Regions from separate parts of the Sinorhizobium sp. NG07B genome, predicted to be linked through region 3. Evidence: riboswitches for the same ligand, from Rfam matches in the RefSeq annotation. Region 3 holds a riboswitch; each other region holds the start of a gene.
The links. A riboswitch is a leader RNA that binds a small molecule or an ion and turns the genes downstream of it on or off. The one in region 3 is predicted to bind thiamine pyrophosphate.
Positions count from the first base shown of each region.

Region 1: another riboswitch for thiamine pyrophosphate. It lies ahead of thiB (thiamine ABC transporter substrate binding subunit); the one in region 3 lies ahead of thiD (bifunctional hydroxymethylpyrimidine kinase/phosphomethylpyrimidine kinase).
Region 2: another riboswitch for thiamine pyrophosphate. It lies ahead of thiC (phosphomethylpyrimidine synthase ThiC); the one in region 3 lies ahead of thiD (bifunctional hydroxymethylpyrimidine kinase/phosphomethylpyrimidine kinase).

Region 1 covers NZ_NWTD01000005.1:224,617-231,889, forward strand. Annotated here, with positions in the region: gene CO664_RS18980 (sulfite exporter TauE/SafE family protein) at 1-20, opposite strand, end outside; gene CO664_RS18985 (ABC-F family ATP-binding cassette domain-containing protein) at 102-1,928, opposite strand; gene CO664_RS18990 (thiamine diphosphokinase) at 1,933-2,583, opposite strand; gene CO664_RS18995 (GNAT family N-acetyltransferase) at 2,669-3,148, opposite strand; TPP riboswitch at 3,304-3,419, shown strand; gene thiB (thiamine ABC transporter substrate binding subunit) at 3,468-4,496, shown strand; gene thiP (thiamine/thiamine pyrophosphate ABC transporter permease ThiP) at 4,504-6,126, shown strand; gene CO664_RS19010 (ATP-binding cassette domain-containing protein) at 6,123-6,845, shown strand; gene CO664_RS19015 (M48 family metalloprotease) at 7,151-7,273, shown strand, end outside.
Region 2 covers NZ_NWTD01000013.1:48,306-55,578, reverse strand. Annotated here, with positions in the region: gene CO664_RS26335 (hypothetical protein) at 1-82, opposite strand, end outside; gene CO664_RS26330 (hypothetical protein) at 178-732, shown strand; gene CO664_RS30880 (hypothetical protein) at 786-1,280, opposite strand; gene CO664_RS26320 (hypothetical protein) at 1,355-2,653, shown strand; TPP riboswitch at 3,427-3,538, shown strand; gene thiC (phosphomethylpyrimidine synthase ThiC) at 3,636-5,468, shown strand; gene thiO (glycine oxidase ThiO) at 5,470-6,447, shown strand; gene thiS (sulfur carrier protein ThiS) at 6,444-6,641, shown strand; gene CO664_RS26300 (thiazole synthase) at 6,644-7,273, shown strand, end outside.
Region 3 covers NZ_NWTD01000003.1:714,428-721,700, reverse strand. Annotated here, with positions in the region: gene CO664_RS13240 (serine hydrolase) at 772-1,779, shown strand; gene CO664_RS13235 (peroxiredoxin) at 1,859-2,518, opposite strand; TPP riboswitch at 2,736-2,838, shown strand; gene thiD (bifunctional hydroxymethylpyrimidine kinase/phosphomethylpyrimidine kinase) at 2,915-3,715, shown strand; gene CO664_RS13225 (polysaccharide biosynthesis tyrosine autokinase) at 3,821-6,184, opposite strand; gene CO664_RS13220 (UTP--glucose-1-phosphate uridylyltransferase) at 6,320-7,225, opposite strand; gene CO664_RS13215 (glycosyltransferase family 2 protein) at 7,230-7,273, opposite strand, start outside.

The DNA.
Region 1 (7,273 bases), on a different contig from region 3:
AGCGCCTGGAATATCGTCATGGCCGTCCTCGTAAAGCCCGCGACCCGGGATAGCGGCTGGAACAATCGGCCGCAAGTCCGCTCACGGATCGCGGTCTGACCTCAGCCCTCCAGTTCCTCACGCAGCATTTCGAGCTGCAGCCATTCCTCCTCCATGCGCGCCAGCTTCTCCTTCAGCTTTTCGAGCTCGGCGGCGAGCTTGGCGAAGCCGTCCGGATCGCGGGAAAAGAGCGCCGGATCGTGCATCTTCTCTTCGCGCCGGGCGATCTCGGCCTCGGTGCCGGCGATCTCCTTCGGCAGGTTCTCCAGCGCGAATTTCTGCTTGTAGGAGAGCTTGCCCTTGGCCTTCTGCGGTTCGACCGCTTCGGCTGCCGTTTCGCTCGGCTTGGTCTTCTCGGCCTTTTCGGCCCGGCGCCGCTCCTCGATCGCGCCACGGCGCTGCGCCATCATGTCGGAATAGCCGCCGGCATATTCGATCCAGCGGCCGTCCGGCGCCTCCGGATTGGCCGGCGCGATGGTCGAGGTCACGGTGCGGTCGAGGAAATCGCGGTCGTGGCTGACGAGGATCACCGTTCCGGCGAAGCCGGCGACGATTTCCTGCAGCAGGTCGAGCGTCTCGATGTCGAGATCGTTGGTCGGCTCGTCGAGGATCAGCAGGTTGGTGGCCCGCGCCAGGATGCGGGCGAGGATCAGCCGCGCCCGCTCGCCGCCGGAAAGTTCGCTGATCGGCGTGCGCGCCTGTTCCGGCTGGAAGAGGAATTCCTTCATGTAGCCGGTGACGTGGCGCTGCTCGCCGTTGACGAGCAGCGTCTCGCCGCGTCCGTCGGTCAGGTAATGCGCCAGCGTCTCGTCGAGGTTCAGATCCTCGCGCTTCTGGTCGAGCGTCGCCATCTCCAGATTGGTGCCGAGCTTTACGGTGCCGGAATCCGGCTCGATCTGTCCGGTCAGGAGCTTCAGCAGCGTCGTCTTGCCGGCGCCGTTCGGGCCGACCAGGCCGATCCGGTCGCCGCGATGGACGCGGATCGAAAAGGGCGCGACGATCGTGCGCTCGCCATAGGCCTTGGTGATCTTGTCCGCCTCGATGACCAGCTTGCCGGATTCCCTGGCATCGGCGACGGTCGCCTGGATCGTCCCCTGCGGCCCCTTGTGGCCGCGGTGGCGCGCCCGCATGTCCTGCAGCTCGCCGAGGCGGCGCATGTTGCGCTTGCGCCGCGCCGTGACGCCGTAGCGCAGCCAGTGCTCCTCGCGCTCGATCGCCTTGCCGAGCTTGTGCTGTTCGAGCTCCTCCGCCTCCAGTACCTCGTCGCGCCAGGCTTCGAAATGGGCGAAGCCGCGGTTGAGCCGGCGCGACTGGCCGCGATCGAGCCAGACGGTGGCGGTCGAGACTTTTTCGAGAAAGCGCCGGTCGTGCGAGATCAAGACGAGTGCCGAGCGGCTGCGGCTGAGCTCGTCTTCGAGCCACTCGATCGTCGGCAGGTCGAGATGGTTGGTCGGCTCGTCGAGAAGCAGGATATCGGGCTCCGGCGCGAGCACACGGGCAAGCGCGGCGCGCCGCGCCTCGCCGCCGGAGAGGCGCTTCGGGTCTTCCTCGCCGGTCAGCCCCAGATGCTGCAACAGGTAAGTGACGCGGTAGTGATCGTCGCCGGGTCCCAGCCCCGCCTCCGCATAGGCCTGCACCGTATCGAAGCCGTCGAAATCCGGCGCCTGGTGCAGATAGCGGATTGTCACCGACGGGTGCCGGAAAACCTCTCCGGACTGCGCCTCGGCGAGGCCCGCGGCGATTTTCATCAGCGTCGACTTGCCGGATCCGTTTCGGCCGACGAGGCAGATGCGGTCGCCGGGCTCGACCTGCAGATTGGCGCCGGCGAGAAGCGGCGTGCCGCCGAAGGTCAGGAAGATGTCGTCAAGCTTGAGGATGGGGGGCGCCAAGGCGTCAGGCTCCGGAAAGATCGTAGGGGCGGGCGAGGACCACGGCCCGGCCGGATTTCAGGAAGAAGCGGACCGGACCTTCCGCGACGTTGGAAATGGTCCGGGACGATCCGAAGGAAAGCGCGAAGCCGTCGAGCGGATAGCGGACGTTTTCGATCGACAGTCCGGAAAGCTCGGTGAATCCGAGGACCGAAAACAGGCTGCCCTTCGGCAGGTCGATCTCACGGGTGCCCGGCATCAGCGGATAGGCCTCCTCCTCGCCCGAGGTCATGAACGCATCGTGGCCCTCTTCCGCAAGCGCCGCGAGTTGCAAGAGATGCAGGAAGGCATGGTCGCTGCGTGTGCCGCCGAGCGCGCCGGCGAAGATCAGCGTGGTCGCACCGCGCGCAAGCGCGGCCTCGACCGCGATCTCGCCATCGGTGGCGTTCTTGGCGGCGGGATAGTTTTCCCGCGGGACTTGGGCGAATGCCGCCAGCAGCGTTTCGTCGGTCGAATCGAAATCGCCGACCCAGAGATCCGGGACGATGCCGAGGGTCTTCGCGTGGCGCATGCCGCCGTCCGCCGCGATGAACCGGCTGCCGGAAAGCTGCGCCGTCAGCCGCTCCGTCAAGCTGAGCGCGCCGCCGAGAAGAATGGTGAAGGTCGATCGGGTCATGGCAGAAGCCCATAGCGCAAAGCGGCAGCGAAGGAAAAGGGTAGAACGCCTCTTCAGGCCGTTTGGCCAAACAGGACTGCTTGGATCAACTTCCGCTTTCCTCTGGCAACAGCATGTCGGCATAGAGGCCGGGCGTCGAATCGGGAATCTCCACCGCGCCGACGGCGCGCGCGTAAAATTCGGCCGGGCCGACGCCGCCGATGATCGCATAGGCATAGCCGGCGGCGCGCATGGCGGAGAGGCTCTCGAAGAGCAAAGCCTCGCCGATGCCGCGGCCGCGCAATGTTTTGTCGACGCCCGTCGGACCGAAGAAGCCGAGCGCCGTCACGTCATGGCAGGCAAAGCCGGCAAGCTCGCCCTTGCAGAGCGCGAGATGGATCCGCGTCGGCGTCGAGGAGAAGGCCGCTTCCGCCTCGCCCGCCCAAAGGGTGCCGAAGCGCTCCTCGATCCAGGAGACGACGATCCTGCGCTCGGGCGCCAGGGCGCGCCGAATGGCAACGTCGGGGCCGAGCCGGGACGCGCGATCCTCGGGCAAAGCATAGAGGCGAACGAGCATATCCGGCATGAAATGGCCTCGCTTGGCGAACAAAACGCCGCCGCCGTTGTTTGAATTTCAAAGCCTTGCAGGCTTCAGGCCTCTTAATAGCGCAGGCAGCGCCAAGGGCCAATGCTCCGGCCGAAACTCCGCTTGCCTTGGCTGCCGCCCGAAGCTAAATCTTGGTTGCTCTAACGGGGTGCCTGGAACCGCTCGCGGATTCAATGGCTGAGAGGCTTCGAGCCAACCCGCGGAACCTGATCCGGCTCGTACCGGCGGAGGGATTAGAAGCGATCGGACCGATACGCGCTTTTCCCGTGCAACATCAACAACAGGGAGAAGTGCCCAGATGTCCAGTTCACTCCATCGCAAGATCCTTGGCCGGCTGGCTATCGCCACCGTGGCCATCGCAGCATTTTCCGCGAGCGCCGCAGCTGCCGAAAAGACGCTGACGATCTACACCTATGAGAGCTTCATCACCGAATGGGGTCCTGGCGCCAAGGTCGCCGAAACCTTCGGCAAGACCTGCGACTGCAAGGTGAATTATGTCGGCGTTGCCGACGGCGTCGAGCTCCTGACGCGGTTGAAGCTGGAAGGCGAGGGTTCGAAGGCCGACATCGTTCTCGGCCTCGATACCAACCTCGTCGCCGAGGCCAAGGCCACCGGCTATTTCGCCCCGCACGGCCTCGACACAAAAGGCCTCAAGGTTCCCGGCGATTTTTCCGACGATACCTTCGTGCCCTATGACTTCGGCCACTTCGCCGTGGTCTACGACACCGCGACCCTGAAGAGCCCGCCGAAGAGCCTCAAGGAGCTGGTCGAGGGCGATCCTGCGCAAAAGATCGTCATCGAAGACCCGCGCACCTCGACGCCCGGCCTCGGCCTGCTGCTCTGGGTGAAATCGGTCTATGGCGACAAGGCCGGCGAGGCCTGGGCCAAGCTCAAGGATCGCGTGCTGACGGTGACCCCCGGCTGGTCGGAAGCCTATGGCCTGTTCACCAAGGGCGAGGCACCGATGGTGCTTTCCTACACCACCTCCCCCGCCTATCACATGGTGGCGGAAAACACGGATCGCTATCAGGCAGCAGCCTTCGCCGAGGGTCACTACATCCAGATCGAAGTGGCCGGCGCGACGAAGAACGCCAAGGAACCGGAACTCGCCCGCCAGTTCCTGGCCTTCATGACCGGTCCGGAATTCCAGTCGATCATTCCGACCACCAACTGGATGATGCCGGTCGGCACCACCAAGGAGCCGCTGCCGGAAGCCTTTGGCAAACTCGTCAATCCCGAAAAGACCTTGCTGCTGCCCTCGGAGGAGGTCGCGGCCAACCGCAAGGCCTGGATCGACGAATGGCTGGCGGCGATGAGCGAGAACTGAGGCCGGCTTGTTCGACAGCACCGAGAGCAGGATGACGATCGCCGCCGCGGCTTTCTGCCTCGGCGGCATCCTGCTTTTTGTCGGCATGGCGGGAATGGCCCTCATCACGCAGACGGGCGAGAGCAACGCCGACGGCCTGTTCAACGCCTATATCTGGCGCGTCACGCGCTTCACGCTGCTGCAGGCGGGCCTCTCGACGGCCCTGTCGATCCTCTTCGCCATTCCCGTGGCACGCGCATTGGCACGGCAGGCGTCCTTCCCCTGCCGGATCTGGATGCTGCGGCTGATGGCCCTGCCGCTCGGCCTGCCGGCGCTCGTCGCGGCGCTCGGCCTGATCGAGGTCTGGGGCCGGCAGGGCATTCTGAACCACGTTCTCTCGGCAATGGGCCAGCAGCCGATCAGCGTCTATGGCCTGTTCGGCATCCTGCTTGCCCATGTCTTCTTCAACATGCCGCTTGCCGCCCGGCTGATGCTTGCCGGACTCGAGCGCATTCCCGGCGAATATTGGCGCAGCTCCGCCAATCTCGGCATGGGGTCGTTAGCGATCTTCCGCTTCATCGAATGGCCGGCGATCCGGGGATTGCTGCCGGGCATTGCCGGCCTCGTCTTCATGCTCTGCGCCACCAGCTTCACGCTGGTGCTGACGCTCGGCGGCGGCCCGGCCCAGAGCACGATCGAGGTGGCGATCTACCAGGCGCTGCGCTTCGATTTCGACCCGCCCCGGGCGATCGCCCTTTCCGGCCTTCAGGTCGCGCTGACGGGCGCGCTGCTGATCGCCCTAAGATTTCTCGCTCCGCCCCCCGAAGAAGGCCAGACGAGCGGGCGGGCAGCACGGCGGTTCGACGGCCTGAGTGGCCTTTCGCGCCTTGCCGACGGCATCTGGCTGGCGCTCGCCCTCGTCTTCGTCGGCTTGCCCTTCATCGCCATCGCAGCGTCGGGATTGCAGGCCGATCTCGCCCGCCTCGTCAGCGAGCCGGCATTCCGTCGGGCGCTAATCACCAGCGCCGCCATCGCCCTTCCCTCCGCCGCCATTTCGGTCGCGATGGCCGGTCTGATGATCCGGGCGCAACGGCTGCTCCTCGGAAGGCGCCGCCGCGGTATGCCCGCCCGTCTGTTTGCCGGCACGATCGGTGCCACCACTTCCTTCATCCTGCTCGCGCCGCCCGTCGTGCTCGGCGCCGGCTGGTTCCTCCTCCTGCGCCCCTTCGGCGATGTTGCGCGTTTCGCTCCCTTCGTCGTGATCGCGATCAATGCGCTGATGGCGCTTCCCTTCGTCCACCGGGTCCTGGCCCCGGCCATGGCGACCCATGCCGCGCGAACGGAGCGCCTTGCCGCCAGCCTCGGCATCCGCGGCTTCCATCGCCTGCGATGGATCGATTGGCCGGCGCTACGCAAGCCGCTCCTGATGGCGCTCTCCTTCGGGCTCGCGCTGTCGCTCGGCGATCTCGGCGCCGTTGCCCTCTTCGGTTCGCAGGATCTCGCGACCCTACCTTGGCTGCTCTATAGCCGGATGGGCAGCTACCGTACCGCCGACGCCGCCGGCATTGCCTTGATGCTGGGGCTCATCTGCCTCGCTCTGACCGTGCTCGGCACGGCGGGAGAGAAGGCGGCGGAAGGACGAGCCGCATGAGTTCGCTTGCCTTGTCCCTCAATGACGTGAGGGTCCGCTTTGAAACGGCAGCCCTGGCCTTCGACTGCGCGGTTCCGGCCGGGCAGTTCGCCGCCGTCGTCGGCCCCTCCGGCTCCGGAAAATCGACGCTTTTCAGTGTCATCGCCGGCTTCGAAACACCGGAATCTGGCAATGTACGGATCCTCGGCGACGACATGGCCGACCGCATTCCGGCAGAACGGCCCGTGTCCGTCATCTTCCAGGATAACAATCTCTTCGCCCATCTCGACGTCGCGACCAATGTCGGCCTTGGAATCAGCCCCTCGCTGAGGCTCGGCCCGCCCGATCACGACAGGATCGAGGATGCGCTGGCGCGGGTCGGGCTCGCCGGCTTCGGCAGAAGGCTGCCGCCGACGCTTTCCGGCGGCGAGCGGCAGCGGGTGGCGCTCGCCCGCGCGCTGGTGCGGCATCGGCCGCTGCTGCTGCTCGACGAACCCTTCGCCGCGCTCGACCCGGGAATGCGCGCCGAGATGCGCGAACTTCTAAGCGACCTTCACCGCGAGGAAGCCAACACCATCCTGATGATCACGCATCATCCCGATGACGTGAAGAGCCTCGCCGACAGCGTGCTTTTCCTCGACGACGGGCGTATCGTCGCTCACGACCCCCTCAATCGGTTTCTTGCAAGGCGGGACCTGGCAGCGATCAACCGCTTTCTTGGCAATGACGAGATCCGGTGAAGGAATGAGCCATTGGTCGGGGCACTACGGCAGTATCTTTGGACAATGCGCGTTTCGCCACAATTTGACCGCCCCGCTATGCGACGCGCGGAACGTCCGGTCGGATGCGCAGGTTACTCGCGCATCCGTTGCTGTGATACCACGGGGCAACTATTTCTACTGGGATCAGCTAGGCAGGCGCCGGTTAAATCGATACAGCAGAGTTATGGCTGAGAAACCCGGCGCCGGCGGCGTTATGCGGCTGAAAAAGTAGGATTTTTCGTCGAGGGCGAGAGGCGCCATCGGCGGATGGAACGGGCTGAGGAATGGCAAGGCAGACAGTCACAAGAGACTGGTTTCCGACGCGGCATGCCGGCATGGTTTTGCGCGCCTTGGTTGCGCTGTCTTCATTCAGCCTTCTTTCCGCCTGCCAGTCGATCATCGAGCAG
Region 2 (7,273 bases), on a different contig from region 3:
GATGCTGCTCATGGTCGCCATCGGCTTTGCCGACGCGATTCGGAGGCGGTGCAAGCACCGTCACCAGATCCTCAAAGTCCACAGCCCACCTCCTATCGCATCACCCGCGAAACTATCCGACACCCATTGACAGGTCAATAGAACCGGTCATATTTGACCGGTAAAGGAGACCCTGTCATGTATGCCTACAATCCCGATAAATTCGCGTCGCTCTATGAGACCGAGCTGGGACAACGCATCTGGGCGTTCCTCACGCAGCCCGAGAACGTCGCACGGCTGGAGACAGCCTCGCAGTTGAGCAAGCCCGCGGTGGAAGGCATCGAGGAGCAGCTCCTTGAGGAGTTCCGCGAGGATATTCTCGCCGATCGCGTCAAGCAGATGGTCGGCCACATGGTTCGCCAAATCCTGGAGCAGCGCGACTGGGTGCTAGATCAGACCGACGTAAAGGTGCAGTCCGTGCCGTTCAGCAAGGCCGCGCGCTATCGTCGCCCCGACTGGATCACTTTCTACGCTTTCCGCAACAGCAGCGATCCGCGTGATGTCGTCATCACCGATCGTCGTCAGAATGCGCCGCTCCCGTCCGACGCGCGCTGGTCCTACTACGCTACCTTTGCCAGCCCGTTGAAGGCGGCCGTGGCCTTTGGCGTACGCGATATCCGCAAGCTTCGCACGCATGTGCATGCTCATGGCTTCCAGCGACTCCGCATCGAACGAATGCTCCGCCGCGCCTGATTTCGATGACCGATCCATCGCACATCGAGCTAACCGATCGTAACCAGCCGCTGCTAGTCGCCTGGCCGACGCCGGGCAATCCGGGAGGTTTTCTCCAGTTCGAGAAGGCCGCTGATTGGCGGCACTTCGGCGATGGGCTCGGCATCGACCCGCGGATTCCGGATATCGTTCGCGCGAAATTCCAACGTGCGCAAACGCTCTACCTGTTGGGCTAGGCGGATTTCAGTGTGGTGAAAGCGGGCGAACTCGCCGCCTTGATCGCCTTGGAGTTGGCACTGATGGATCGATACGGTGGGTACATCTCGAAGGGGAAACGAACCTTCGCGACGCTCCTCAAACATAGGGTCGCCTCTGGTGGTCTGACGGACGCCCAGATCCCTTTGGTGGCGCGCTGCGGCGGAACTGTCGTAGGTCAGTTGACGGGCGAAATCCGTCCAACCCTCGCCGAGCGTCGAAACACGCTCGCACATGGCGAACCTTTCGAAGTCCTGCCAACTGGCGGTCTCCTCGAGCTCGTACGAGACCTCATCAATTTCGCGTACCGGCACTATATCGCCGAGGCAGAGAATTTGCGCGTGCTGACCACGTCGGCGGGACGAAGCTGATGGCAGCAAGTCCGTCGATGATCGCAGCGGTCGAAGCCCTTTGGCGCGTTCCGCGACCGGGCCCGGACAACCTGCTGGCCGCTCCTGCCTTTGTCGCGCTGAGTGAGGTGTGCCAAGCCGACTATGGTGGCGGGAAGCCCACATTCGCCCTCAGCACCGCGCTGCGCTCGCTCGGGCTGCCGTGTCATCTCCCGGCAGACAGGGCCGGCCTAAGCCTGGACCCTGTGACCGCAGCGCACGCGATCGATGAGACCTACAGGCGCAAGACGACCTTGCGACGGCATATGTGCCCACTCGATCTGGCTGACGATCTCCCGGCGATGAATTTCGGTAGCGCGCGCGTCGCGCAATTCAGCACCGACGAGCTGACGAATCTGTTCGACGCGCCACGGCTTGCCCGGAACTTTCACAACCAGCCCTTTGAAGCACGGCGCCTGGCGCAATTTCACTGGCTGGTTGTCGAAGAAGAGATCGAAATCGATGCTCGACCAGAGGCCCGCAGCTCGCCCTTCATGTACATCAACTTCGACCGGGACTTCGGCGAGATTGATCCGCATCTTGGCCGCTTCCCGCCGGCAGTCGAAGCCGCGCTCTTCTTCCTGCTGCTCGCGCCGTGGGAACGGTGGTCGACGATGCAGGAAGTCGACTGGAGGGGCTTTCGCGTGCCCTGGATCCATACAGTGGACGACGACCTTTTCATCAGGCCGTCACCGCCACCGAGCGCCGATAGCCTGACCCTCGAGCCTTGGATCGTCCAGGACAATTGGGGCGAGGACGTCGAACTCGAACGGCCGACCGCGTTGCGACTTGAGGACGAGGCCCAGTCGGGGCTGGCCCTCTTTACGGACAGCGCATGGAGGCAGCTCGAATCTGCGCGGTCGTCCGCTCTTTTTGAGACACCAATCGCCCACTTTCTCGTTCGCGGCTTCCTCGCGGACGGCATGGACGAGGTCATGGCGCACATGACGGCAATCGAGGCTGCCGTCGGCCTGGAGATGGACCACAAGAAGTGGCTTCGTCCCAAGCCTGATCCTCACAAAAAGGTCTCATCCGCAACCGAGCGTATCGCGGCACGGGTCGCCGCTATTTTGAACGACCGCGCAAGTGTGCAGGCGTATAAGGACCTTTTCGAGCTGCGCAGCGCCTTCGTCCACGGACGTGCCGGTCTCCAAAAAGTATCGACCGCGCAACGTGTCATGGCGCGAGGCTTGGCACGCGGCGTTGCGAGCGGGCTGGTCGATGTCGCCTTGAGGGGAGCCCGGCCGCGCACGGACGCACTGGGCGATCTCCTCGATCAGGGCGTGCAGTATCTGTAGGCACTTTGGCAGAACGGACAGATCGGCGATGGTCATGGAAAACGAGTCTCTGCTGATCAAGCCCGTCAGCCAGCGGCAATTTCGAGCTGTACCCTTTCGCTCGAAGGAGGTCCAAATTTCGAGCCGTCGACGATCTTCGCTGCTGTGGGTTTTGCTTTACCGTTTCAAACCGAAAATTTTCTTATGTCCGTTGGGTTTAGACGTTAAACGCCGGACGATTTTCCGCTAACGATTTCAGCGCGTCCCTTTTTGCTAGGCCATTGCAACATCGAACATCAACGGCAACCTAGGCAGTTTGCAACCAGCGGCCGTCCAGGAGCGTTCGTTCTGGAACCCGGGCGTGCCAGCGCGGCCCAAAGCCACGGGGTCGGCCGCCGCTTCCGGTGCAATTTCCTATAGGACCCGGGCTTTAAAGCGCCCTCCCCCGCATCGCGCTGAAACCGTAAGGTGAAAATCGAGTGGCGGAATTTCAGCTTAGCGCTGCAATTGAAATCGGTAAGTAAAAGCCACACCCAATCTGCCCCACGTACCCCGGCTCTCGCGCCGCTCGACTGAATTCGCAAAAGATTAACCATATGAATTAGCGTCGGAATCCCACGAAACGGAAGCTAACTTGGCCTATCTTTCCGTCATTCGGACACCCAATTCGGCTCCCCATCACTATCGATAGTATTCAGATATCGATAGTGCGACGGAATGCCCGCACGTCGCACTCGGTTCCTAACCTCCTCTAAACAGTCTTGACGCCGCGGCGATAACAGTGACTATTGGCGTCCATTCACCAGGGGGGTCCCGGCAAGGGGCTGAGATACTGCTAGAGCGCGCAGTGACCCGTTGAACCTGATCCAGTTCATACTGGCGTAGGGACGGTGCAGACGCTTGATGCCAGGATTCCGTATTCCCGCGATCCATCGGCGATGCGTCTTTTCATCCTTCCGGCTTCAGAACTGGGTCTCCAACGCGAAAACTTTGGAGCCTCAAGATGAATGTTTTCAAGCCTCTCGCAGCACCCTCGGTCACGCAGGGGCCGCTTCCGGCCTCCCGCAAGGTCTACAAGCCGGGCGAGATCCATGCCGGCATCCGCGTGCCGATGCGGGAGATCGCGCTGCATCCGACCTCCGGCGAGCCGCCGGTCACCGTCTATGATGCCTCCGGCCCCTATACCCTCGAGGGCGCCGATATCCATATCGACGAGGGCCTGCCGCGGCTGCGCCGCGACTGGATTCTGGCGCGCGGCGATGTCGAAAGCTATGAGGGCCGAACCGTCAAGGCGGAGGACAACGGCTTTGCATCTGGCGAGCGGCTGACGCCGGAATTCCCCGTCCGCCACCGGCCGCTGAGGGCCAAGCCCGGTCAGGCGATCACCCAGCTTGCCTATGCGCGCGCCGGCATCATCACGCCGGAAATGGAGTTCATCGCCATACGCGAAAACCTCGGCCGCAAGGCCGCCAAGGAGGCGCTCGCCCGCGACGGCGAGAGTTTCGGCGCCGCGGTTCCCGATTTTGTCACCCCGGATTTCGTCCGCCAGGAGGTCGCCAGCGGCCGGGCGATCATCCCCGCCAACATCAACCATCCAGAATCGGAACCGATGATCATCGGCCGCAATTTCCTGGTAAAGATCAACGCCAATATCGGCAACTCCGCCGTCACCTCGTCTATGGCAGAAGAGGTCGAGAAGATGGTCTGGGCAACCCGCTGGGGCGCCGATACGGTCATGGACCTTTCGACCGGCCGCAACATCCACAACATCCGCGAATGGATCATCCGCAATTCGCCGGTACCGATCGGCACGGTGCCGCTCTATCAGGCGCTGGAGAAGGTCGGCGGCATCGCCGAGGATCTCAGTTGGGCGGTCTTCCGCGACACGCTGATCGAGCAGGCCGAGCAGGGTGTCGACTATTTCACCATCCATGCCGGCGTGCGGCTCCACTATATCCCGCTCACCGTCGATCGCGTCACCGGCATCGTCTCGCGCGGCGGCTCGATCATGGCCAAGTGGTGCCTGCACCACCACCGCGAAAGCTTCCTCTACGAACATTTCGAGGAAATCTGCGACATCTGCCGCGCCTATGACGTCTCCTTCTCGCTCGGCGACGGCCTGCGTCCCGGCTCGATCGCCGACGCCAATGACGCGGCGCAGTTCGCGGAACTCGAAACGCTCGGTGAGCTGACGAAGATCGCCTGGGCGAAGGATTGCCAAGTGATGATCGAGGGCCCCGGCCACGTGCCGATGCACAAGATCAAGGAGAACATGGACAAGCAGCTCAAAACCTGCGGCGAGGCCCCCTTCTATACGCTCGGGCCGCTGACGACCGACATCGCGCCCGGCTACGACCACATCACCTCAGGCATCGGCGCGGCGATGATTGGCTGGTTCGGCACCGCCATGCTCTGCTACGTCACGCCGAAGGAGCATTTGGGCCTGCCGGACCGCAACGACGTCAAGGTCGGCGTCATCACCTACAAGATCGCCGCGCACGCCGCCGACCTTGCCAAGGGCCATCCGGCCGCCCGCATCCGCGACGACGCGCTGTCGCGAGCCCGTTTCGAATTCCGCTGGGAAGATCAGTTCAACCTGTCGCTCGATCCGGAAACCGCCCGCAATTTCCACGACGAAACCTTGCCGAAGGAGGCACACAAGGTCGCGCATTTCTGCTCCATGTGCGGCCCGAAATTCTGCTCGATGCGGATTTCCCACGACATCCGCGCCGAGGCGCAGAAGGAGGGGCTCGAGGCCATGGCGGCGAAGTATCGCGAGGGCGGCGACCTCTACATGCCGGTCGGCGAAGGCGCAGCCACGACCGCCGGAGAATGAGATGCACGTGTTGATCAAGGGGGCTGGCGTCGCCGGCCTCACGGCCGCCCATGAACTCGTTGCGCGCGGCGCGGCGGTCATGGTCGCGGAACGAACACATGGCTTTGCGACTGCCGCCTCGTGGTACGCCGGCGGCATGCTCGCCCCCTGGTGCGAGCGGGAAAGCGCCGAGGAGGCCGTACTTATCCGCGGCACCGCTGCCGCCGGCTGGTGGGAGGCCGCGCTACCCGCCGGTTCGGTCCATCGCAACGGCACGCTGGTCGTCGCCCCACTGCGCGACGCGGCCGAACTCAGGCGCTTCGCCTCGCGCACCTCCGGCTACCGCTGGATCGGCGCGGAAGAAATCGGAGCGCTGGAGCCGGCGCTCGCCGGGCGGTTTCGCGAGGCTCTGTTCTTTCCTGAGGAAGCGCATCTCGATCCGCGCCGCGCACTTTCAGCTCTCAGACAGGGGCTCGAAGCGCAAGGCGTGGTTTTCAGCGGCGGCGGGATCGAGGAAAGCCGCTTCGACCTGACCATCGACTGCACCGGCGCCGCAAGAATCGGCGAGTTCAAGGGACTGCGCGGCGTTCGCGGCGAAATGCTCTACCTCCAGACCGACGAGGTCAGCCTTTCCCGTCCGGTGCGCCTGCTGCATCCGCGCATTCCGCTCTATATCGTGCCGCGCGGCGGCGGACTCTTCATGTGCGGGGCGACGATGATCGAAAGCGACGACGACGGCCCGATCACCGCCCGCTCGCTGATGGAGCTCCTGAACGCCGCCTATACGCTGCACCCGGCCCTTGCCGAGGCCCGCCTGGTCGAGACCGGCACCGGCGTGCGACCCGCCTTTGCCGACAACCTGCCGCGCGTCACCCGGCAGAACAACGCCATCACCGTCAACGGCCTCTACCGCCACGGCTTCCTGCTGTCGCCGGCGCTCGCTGAGGAGGTGGCTGCGCTGGCGCTTGGCGCAGAATTGAAGAGAGGAAATGCCCGATGAAGCTGACCATCAACGGCGAGGAGCACGAGCTCCCGGCCGCCACTTTGGCCGAAGCGCTGGCGCTCCTCGAATACGAGGACGACTGGCTCGCGACCGCGGTCAATGGCGAGCTCGTCCACAGGGCCGACCGAGCAAATCACCATCTCAGGGACCGCGACCGGATCGAGGTCCTGTCGCCGATGCAGGGAGGCTGATCATGCCGCAATTCTATGGAACCGAACTGCGCTCGCGGCTGCTGCTCGGCACGGCGCGTTATCCTTCGCCGGCCAGTCTTGCCGAGGCGGTGCGGCGGTCGGGCACCGATATCGTCACGGTCTCGCTTCGCCGCGAGACCGCCGGCGGGCGCTCCGGCGGCGCCTTTTTCGAACTGGTCCGCGAGCTCGGCGTCCGCGTCCTGCCGAACACCGCGGGCTGCCATTCCGTCTCGGAGGCGGTGCTGACCGCGAAGATGGCGCGCGAGGTGTTTTCGACCGACTGGATCAAGCTCGAAGTCATCGGCCACCACGATACGCTGCAGCCGGACGTCTTCGGTCTCGTCGAGGCGGCGCGTATCCTCACCGGCGAGGGGTTCGAGGTGTTCCCCTACACGACCGACGATCTGGTCGTTGCCGAACGGCTGCTCGAGGCCGGCTGCAAGGTGCTGATGCCCTGGTGCGCGCCGATCGGCAGCGCCATGGGTCCGCAGAACCTGCAGGGCTTACGCGCCATGCGCGCCGAATTTCCCGACGTGCCGCTGATCGTCGACGCCGGCATCGGCCGACCCTCGCATGCGGCAACCGTGATGGAACTCGGCTACGACGCGGTGCTCCTCAACACCGCGGTCGCC
Region 3 (7,273 bases):
CCGCGTTTCTAATGCATGTCGCCCAAAACTGTGCAGCGGTTTTGGGATGACGACATGCACAAAAACAAAGACCTAAAGCGCGCCGCGTGAATACGTTTGAACGCGACGGGCTTTAGCACCTTATGGGTCCATTGCTCTGACACCCGCCGCAGTCCCGCGAGCGACTTGATCGAATAGACGGGCCAAGGCGTGCGAGCCACGCAAAGTCGCTGACGTCTCCTCCCGGTTTTGTTAGCGCGCGCTTATGCAACAAGACGGCGGCTTACAAGTAGGAAGATTGAAATTTCCGATTCCTTCCCTTCGAGTGACGCCGCCGCCTCCTACTGCTGCTCAAATGTTGTGCGGAGTGCCGCGCGAAGTGGCAGAGTCCCCTGAAGTTCGATGCTGCTCCTAAGACTGGAATCCTACCGTCCTCGCTTCCGCAGGGAACAGTTAATTCGCGGTAATCTTCAGCCGCCCTTGAGATCGGAAGTTCTAGATCGGACGGGGGAGTTCTCTCTTCCCAGGATGTTAAGAGATGCTCGAAGAGCGGGGTTATCCGCCGCGCTGGATCAAGGCGTCGGGATACTGGATCCTGGGTCAGGCCACGAGAAGTTCGACGAGGCTTAGGCCGCATCGAAATTTCCACGTGCCGTAGCTCATCCGCCGGTTTGTCATGGATCGTCCTTAATACTGCCACGACCGGTGCGGGAGACGGAGCACGGATTCACTTCGTCGTGAGTTTTAGGTGAAGGTAATGACTTCGGCGCCCGTTCGCCCTAGGTCGAGCCGATGATCAGATCTCTGGCCGTCGTTCTATTGCTCTTGCTGCCGCTTGCCTCCAGCGCAGCCGCGGAGTCTCCTGCCGTTCCCGATCTGGTGAAGGGGCTTGCCGATCGGGAAGAGCTGAAGCCGCTGAAGACCGTCATAGTCGCGCGTGACGGTGAGACAATCGCCGAGCAGGGCTATCGCGGCCACTCTCCGGGCGAATCGACCAATATCAAGTCCGCGTCGAAGTCGATCATATCGGCCCTGGTCGGGATCGCGATCGACAAGGGCCTCCTGGACGGTCCTGAACAGAAGATCGCACCGCTGCTGAAGGAGGATCTGCCCTCGCCGGCGGATCCGCGGATCAATGATATCACCATCGGCAACCTGCTTTCCATGCAGGCCGGACTTGGCCGGCTGTCGGGGCCGAATTACGGCCGTTGGGTATCGAGCCGCAATTGGGTTCGCTTCGCGCTCTCGCAGCCTTTCGCCGACGAGCCTGGCGGCCGGATGCTCTATTCGACAGCCTCGACGCACCTGCTTTCGGCGATCCTCACCAAGGCCGGCGGCAAGTCGACGCTCGCGCTCGCGCGCGATTGGCTCGGTCCGCTTCAGGGTTTCAGGATCGGTGCCTGGGAACGCGATCCCCAGGGCATTTATCTCGGCGGTAATCAGATGGCGATGAGCGCAAGATCGTTGCTTGCCTTCGGAGAACTATACCGCAAGGGCGGCCGGGCGTCCGACGGACGGCAGATCGTTCCGGCGGACTGGATCGATCTTTCGTGGCAGCCCCACACGAACTCCTATTTCTCCGGCGACGCCTATGGCTATGGCTGGTTCACCCGCCGGATCGGCGGCGAGACGGTCCATTTCGCCTGGGGCTATGGCGGCCAGATGCTCTACATCGTCCCGGCGCTGAAGCTCACCGTGGTCATGACCTCCGAGGAGAGCGGCCCGTCGGCGCGCAACGGCTACCGCGACGCGTTGCATCGCGTCCTGGCGGAAATCGTCAGCGCAGTGAAAGCGGATTGAGTTGGGGAGGACTATCGAAGCCGCGAAAGGCTAAACGGAGCCCTTCGCGGCTGTTGGTCGTTACGCGCTGCCCAGGGCCTCATGCCGTCGGCTGCTTCGTCTTCCTGAGATAGGGAAGAACGGTGTCGAAGGAGCCGAAGCGCTGGATGGCGTCCTCGTTCGATACTGCGGCCGTGATGATGACATCTTCGCCCTGCTTCCAGTTTGCCGGCGTTGCGACCTGATGCTTGGCGGTGAGCTGGATGGAATCGATGGCGCGCAGGATCTCGTTGAAGTTGCGGCCGGTGGTCATCGGATAGGTGAGGATCAGCTTGATCTTCTTGTCGGGTCCGATGACATAGACCGAGCGCACGGTGGCGTTGTCGGCGGGCGTGCGGCCCTCGGACGTGTCGCCGACGCCGGCGGGCAGCATGTCGTAGAGCTTGGCCACCTTCAGATCCCGGTCGCCGATCAGCGGATATTCGACGTCGAAGCCGGTCGCGACCTTGATGTCGTTCTTCCACTTGGCGTGGCTGTCGACGGGATCGACCGAAATGCCGATGATCTTGACGCCGCGCTTGCGAAACTCGCCTTCGATCCCGGCCATGGCGCCGAGTTCGGTGGTGCAGACGGGCGTGAAATTCTTCGGATGCGAGAAGAGCACCGCCCAGCCCTCGCCGATCCATTCATGGAAATTGACGGTGCCTTGTGTCGTCTCGGCGGTGAAATCGGGGGCGGTGTCGTTGATGCGGAGGCTCATGGCTTGCTCCTTTCGGGTCGACGGGAATGGGCCCAAGAATAGCGCAATCAACGGAGTTTTCGAGGACGAAACGCGCCGTCGCGACGCGCAAGAGAAACGTCTGCAGCGTGTTTCTGCCGCTTCAGAGAAAAATCTTCCATCGGCAGATGGCGGGTCCGCAAGCAGTCGCTCGCAGGTGGCAGCGTTGACACTGCCGCATGCTTGCCGCATAGAATGTCGGCATTCCGAGGGGAGCGCCGAGCGGCGCTGAGACGGCGGTGAGCCGGACCCTTGAACCTGATCCGGGTCATGCCGGCGTAGGAACGGAAAGAGGCTACCCTCCGCCACGTCTTCGCCTTCACCTGGGTCTCCGTGATTTTTTCACCAGGAGATCGACCAATGCAGCCTCATGCGCCCGTGCCGCCGATCGCGCTCACCATTGCCGGATCGGATTCGGGCGGCGGGGCCGGTATCCAGGCGGATATCAAGACTTTTTCGGCCCTCGGCGTCTACGGCGCCAGCGTCGTGACGGCGATTACCGCGCAGAATACGAAGGGCGTCACCGCCGTCGAGGACGTCTCGCCGGAGATTGTCGCAGCGCAGATAGACGCGCTTTTTTCCGATCTCGACGTGAAGTCGATCAAGATCGGTATGGTCTCGCGCCGGGAAACGATCATCGCCATCGCCGAAGGCTTGCGCCGCTTCGAGAGGCGCGCGGTTGTCGACCCGGTCATGGTCGCAACCTCCGGCGATCCGTTGTTGCAGCCGGATGCGATGGCCGCGCTCACGCATGAGCTTCTACCCTTGGCCATCGTCGTCACACCCAATCTGCCGGAGGCGGCACTTCTCACCGGCCGCCCGGTTGCAGAGGACGACGCCGAGATGACCCGCCAGGCCGAGGCCCTCATGACGTCGGGCGCCCGCTCGGTGTTGATCAAGGGAGGGCATCGGAGAGGCAGCGACGCGACCGACCTCTTCTTCGACGGCGATCGGCTCGTCCGCTTCCCGGCGCGGCGCATCGAAACACGCAACGATCACGGGACCGGCTGCACGCTTTCGGCCGCCATCGCCGCCGGTCTTGCCAAGGGACAGCCGCTCGCCGAGGCGGTGGGCGCCGCGAAGGCCTATCTGCACGCGGCGATTTCCGCCGCCGACCGGCTGAAGGTCGGAGGGGGCCGGGGACCGGTCCACCATTTCCACGAATGGTGGGGGCGCTGAGGCGGATTCATATTAGGCGGGATTGCCGCCACGCCCACCGGCAATTGCAGCAGCTATAGGCGAACCCATTCAGGGCCGCCTATAGCACCGCGCAGGAGTTCGCGGTCAGGCGGCCGTGTGCCGGCTCGTGACGCCTTCCTCGATATAGTACTTGCCGTAGCGGTGCCGATATTTCTCCGCACCGCCGAAGTCGCTGTATTTCTCGAGTTCGTCCATGTCGGTCTTGTTGAGGATCACGCCCAGGACCTTTGCATCGATCTGCGGCTCGGAATTCAAGAGGTCCCGAACGAGCCTCGAGGGCGTGCGGCCCCATTCTACCACGAAGAGGACGCCGTCCGCGAGCGGCGTGAAGGCCTTCGCGTCGACCACGGGAGCAAGCGCGGCGAGATCGACGACGACGTAGTCGAAGGAATTGCGGGCATTCTCGATGAGCCCCGCCATCGCCTGGGAGGCGAGCAGTTCGTTGCTCTGATGCCTGCGATCCGACGCTCCGCCGCCGGCCGGCAGGATCGCGAGCTTTGTACGCTGATCCACCTTGATGCCGGCGGGCCAGGTCGCTTCTCCCGTCAGCGTCTCGACCAGCCCCGTGCGCGGAGCCGGCGTGATCATCTGGGTGAGACCGGGCTTGCGGATGTCGGCATCGATCAACAGTGTCCGCTTGCCGCTCGAGGCCAGCAGCGCCGCGAAATTGGCCGCGACGATCGACTTGCCCTCGTCCGGAAGGGCCGAGACGATCGCGATGACGCGGCTCTCGTTTCCGGGCAGCATATGGTCGCAGGCGAGCTTGGCATTCCGGAATGTCTCCGCGAAGGCGGAGCGCGGCGCATCGAGCACGATCCGCGAAAGGCGTTGGAATGGCGTGGCGCCCTCCGAAGGGTCGTGTGGTTGTCGGTCCGATCCGAAACGGGCACGCACGAGCTGCGTTGTTTTCTTCGTCCGCGAGCCGATCAGCGGAACGTAGCCGAGCGATCGGTGGCCGAGCATGGAGCGCACCTCGCCTTCAAGCCGGAAGGTTCTTTCGCGGAATTCGAGGAATGCGGCATAGGCGCCGCCGAACATCAGGCCGAGCACGGCCGAAAGCGCCAAGGTCATGGTCTTCTTCGGGCTCGACGGCGCCGTCGGGACGCCGGCTTCGGAAATGACGCGCGCCTTGGCGATCGGGAAGGACTGTTGCTGCGTTGCCTGTTCGTAGCGGCCGAGATAGGATTCGTAGAGCGTCTTCAGCGCCGCGGCCTTCTGCTCGAGGACGCGCAACTGCACCAGCGACTTGCTGGCGTCGGAATTCTTGCCGGCGATCCCCTCGATGCTCTTGCGCAGCGAGGCCTCGCGCGAGCGGGCGACTTCGAACTCGTTCTTGTAGCTTGCCGTCAGCTGCTGCAGTTCCTGATAGATCTGCCGGCCGATGTCCTCCTTCTCGGCCCGAAGCGAAACCGCCTGCGGATGGTCCTCGCCGAAATTCTGCGCCACCTCCTGCTCCCGCTTGCCGATGCCGAGATAGCGGGTGCGCAGGTCCCGGATCACCGAATTGTCACCCTCCTTGGGGGATATGGTGGCATTGTTGACGGCGGCCTCCGGCCCCTGGTCGATGATCGACTTGAACTGTTCGTAGCGCGCCGAGGCACTGGCCGTATCCGCCTGCGCGACGATCAGCTGACTGTTGAGATCGGCGAGCTGCTGTTCGGACATCAGTTCGCCGCGCGCCGCGGTCAGGCCGTTCTCGCTGCGGAACTGCTCGACCTCGAGGGCGGCCGCCTGCGAGCGCTGCCTGAGATCGTCAAGCCGCTCCTGCAGCCAGACCGAAGCCCGTTCCGTCGCTTCGAAATTGGCGTTCAGCTGGTCGGTCAGATAGGCTTCAGCATAGGTCCTGACGACACCGGCGGCAAGCTGCTGATCGCTCGATCGGAAGGAAAGCGCAATCACCGAACTGCGGCCGACGCGTTCGACATAGAGCGACTGCTGCAAGATTGCCGAGGCTTTCAGCCGGCGGCCATTGCGCGCCGCTTCCTCCGAAACGCCCGGCCCGCCCGAGAACAGGCCGGTCGCCGTCTTCAGCCAGTCCTTGACGACGGCGGCCGGCGAACGGGGCGGATTGACGATGGTATCGTTCTCCGAAAGGTTGAGCTTGTCGACCACCCGCAGCGCCAGCTCCCCGGACTTTAGGATCTCGACCGCGCTGGCGATCTGCGTGTCGAGCATCTGGCTGTTGGTCGGCACCGGTTCTTCCTCGGCATATTTCGACAGGTTGTCGTCGAGGAGGATCTGCGTCAGCGAGGTGTAATAGGGGGTCGCGAACAGCAGATAGGCGGCCCCGAGCAGGATGAAGAGCACCACGAACGCTGCAACGAGCCTTGCCCGGCGGACGACGACGGCCAGCAGACGGTCGAGATCGATAAAGCCGTCCGATTGTTCCTCGCGGGGCACGATGCTCAAGGGTACACTTCTCTGTTTCATGGGGGCCGTTCTGTTCATCTTTTTCTCCGGTCCTCCTGCCTGCTTCCTTAAAAACATGCAGTATTTCAAAGCGCTGCAGCGATTTCTCCGCGTCCTGCAGGACACGCGACGCTCTGCTCCCGGCGGCCTCGCGCGGCCGCCGGGAGCTTGGGCTTATGCCGCGCGGATGCGGCTTTCGTGAGACAGGACGATCTCGCGGACGGATTCGAACACGACGTCGCCGATGTCGGCGCGGGCAAGCGCGAAGGCGACATTGGCTTCGATGAAGCCCTGCTTCGAACCGCAGTCGAAGGTCCGGCCCTCATAGGGATGGGCATGGAAGGACTGGTCTGCTGAAAGCTTCAGCATGCCGTCGGTCAGCTGGATCTCGTTGCCGGCCCCGCGTGACTGGTGCGCGAGAATGGAGAAGATCTCCGGCTGCAGGATATAGCGGCCGTTCAGATAGTAGTTGGACGGCGCCCGCCCCGCCGGCGGCTTTTCGATCATCTCGGTGACCGAGAAACCGTGGCGCACCGTATCGCCCTTGCCGACGATGCCGTATTTCGAGGCCTCTTCGGGGGCGCATTGCTCGACGGCGACGACATTGCCGCCGACCTCGCGGTAGAGATCCATGAGGCCTGCCATGCAGCCGCGTGCGCCGAAGGAGACCATGTCCGGCAACAGCAGTGCGAACGGCTCGTCACCGATCAGGTCGCGTGCGCACCAGACGGCGTGGCCGAGGCCGAGCGGCGCCTGCTGGCGCGTGAAGCTGACGGAGCCGGCCTTCGGCAGCATAGCTTCGAGCTCGGAGATCTGCGCATTCTTGCCGGAGCGCGTCAGCGACGAGATGAGTTCCGGCGTGTCGTCGAAATGATCCTCGATCACCTGCTTGTTGCGGCTGGTGACGAAGACGATGTGCTCGATGCCGGCCTGGCGCGCCTCGTCGACGGCGTACTGGACGACCGGGCGGTCGACGATCGTCAACATTTCCTTCGGCACGGCCTTTGTCGCGGGAAGGAACCTCGTTCCGTTCCCGGCAACGGGGATCACTGCTTTCCTGACGGTCCTGATGCGGTCCATTTTGTTATCCTTTGCTTGTGTGAGGATCATTGCCCAGCGGGGATCGTT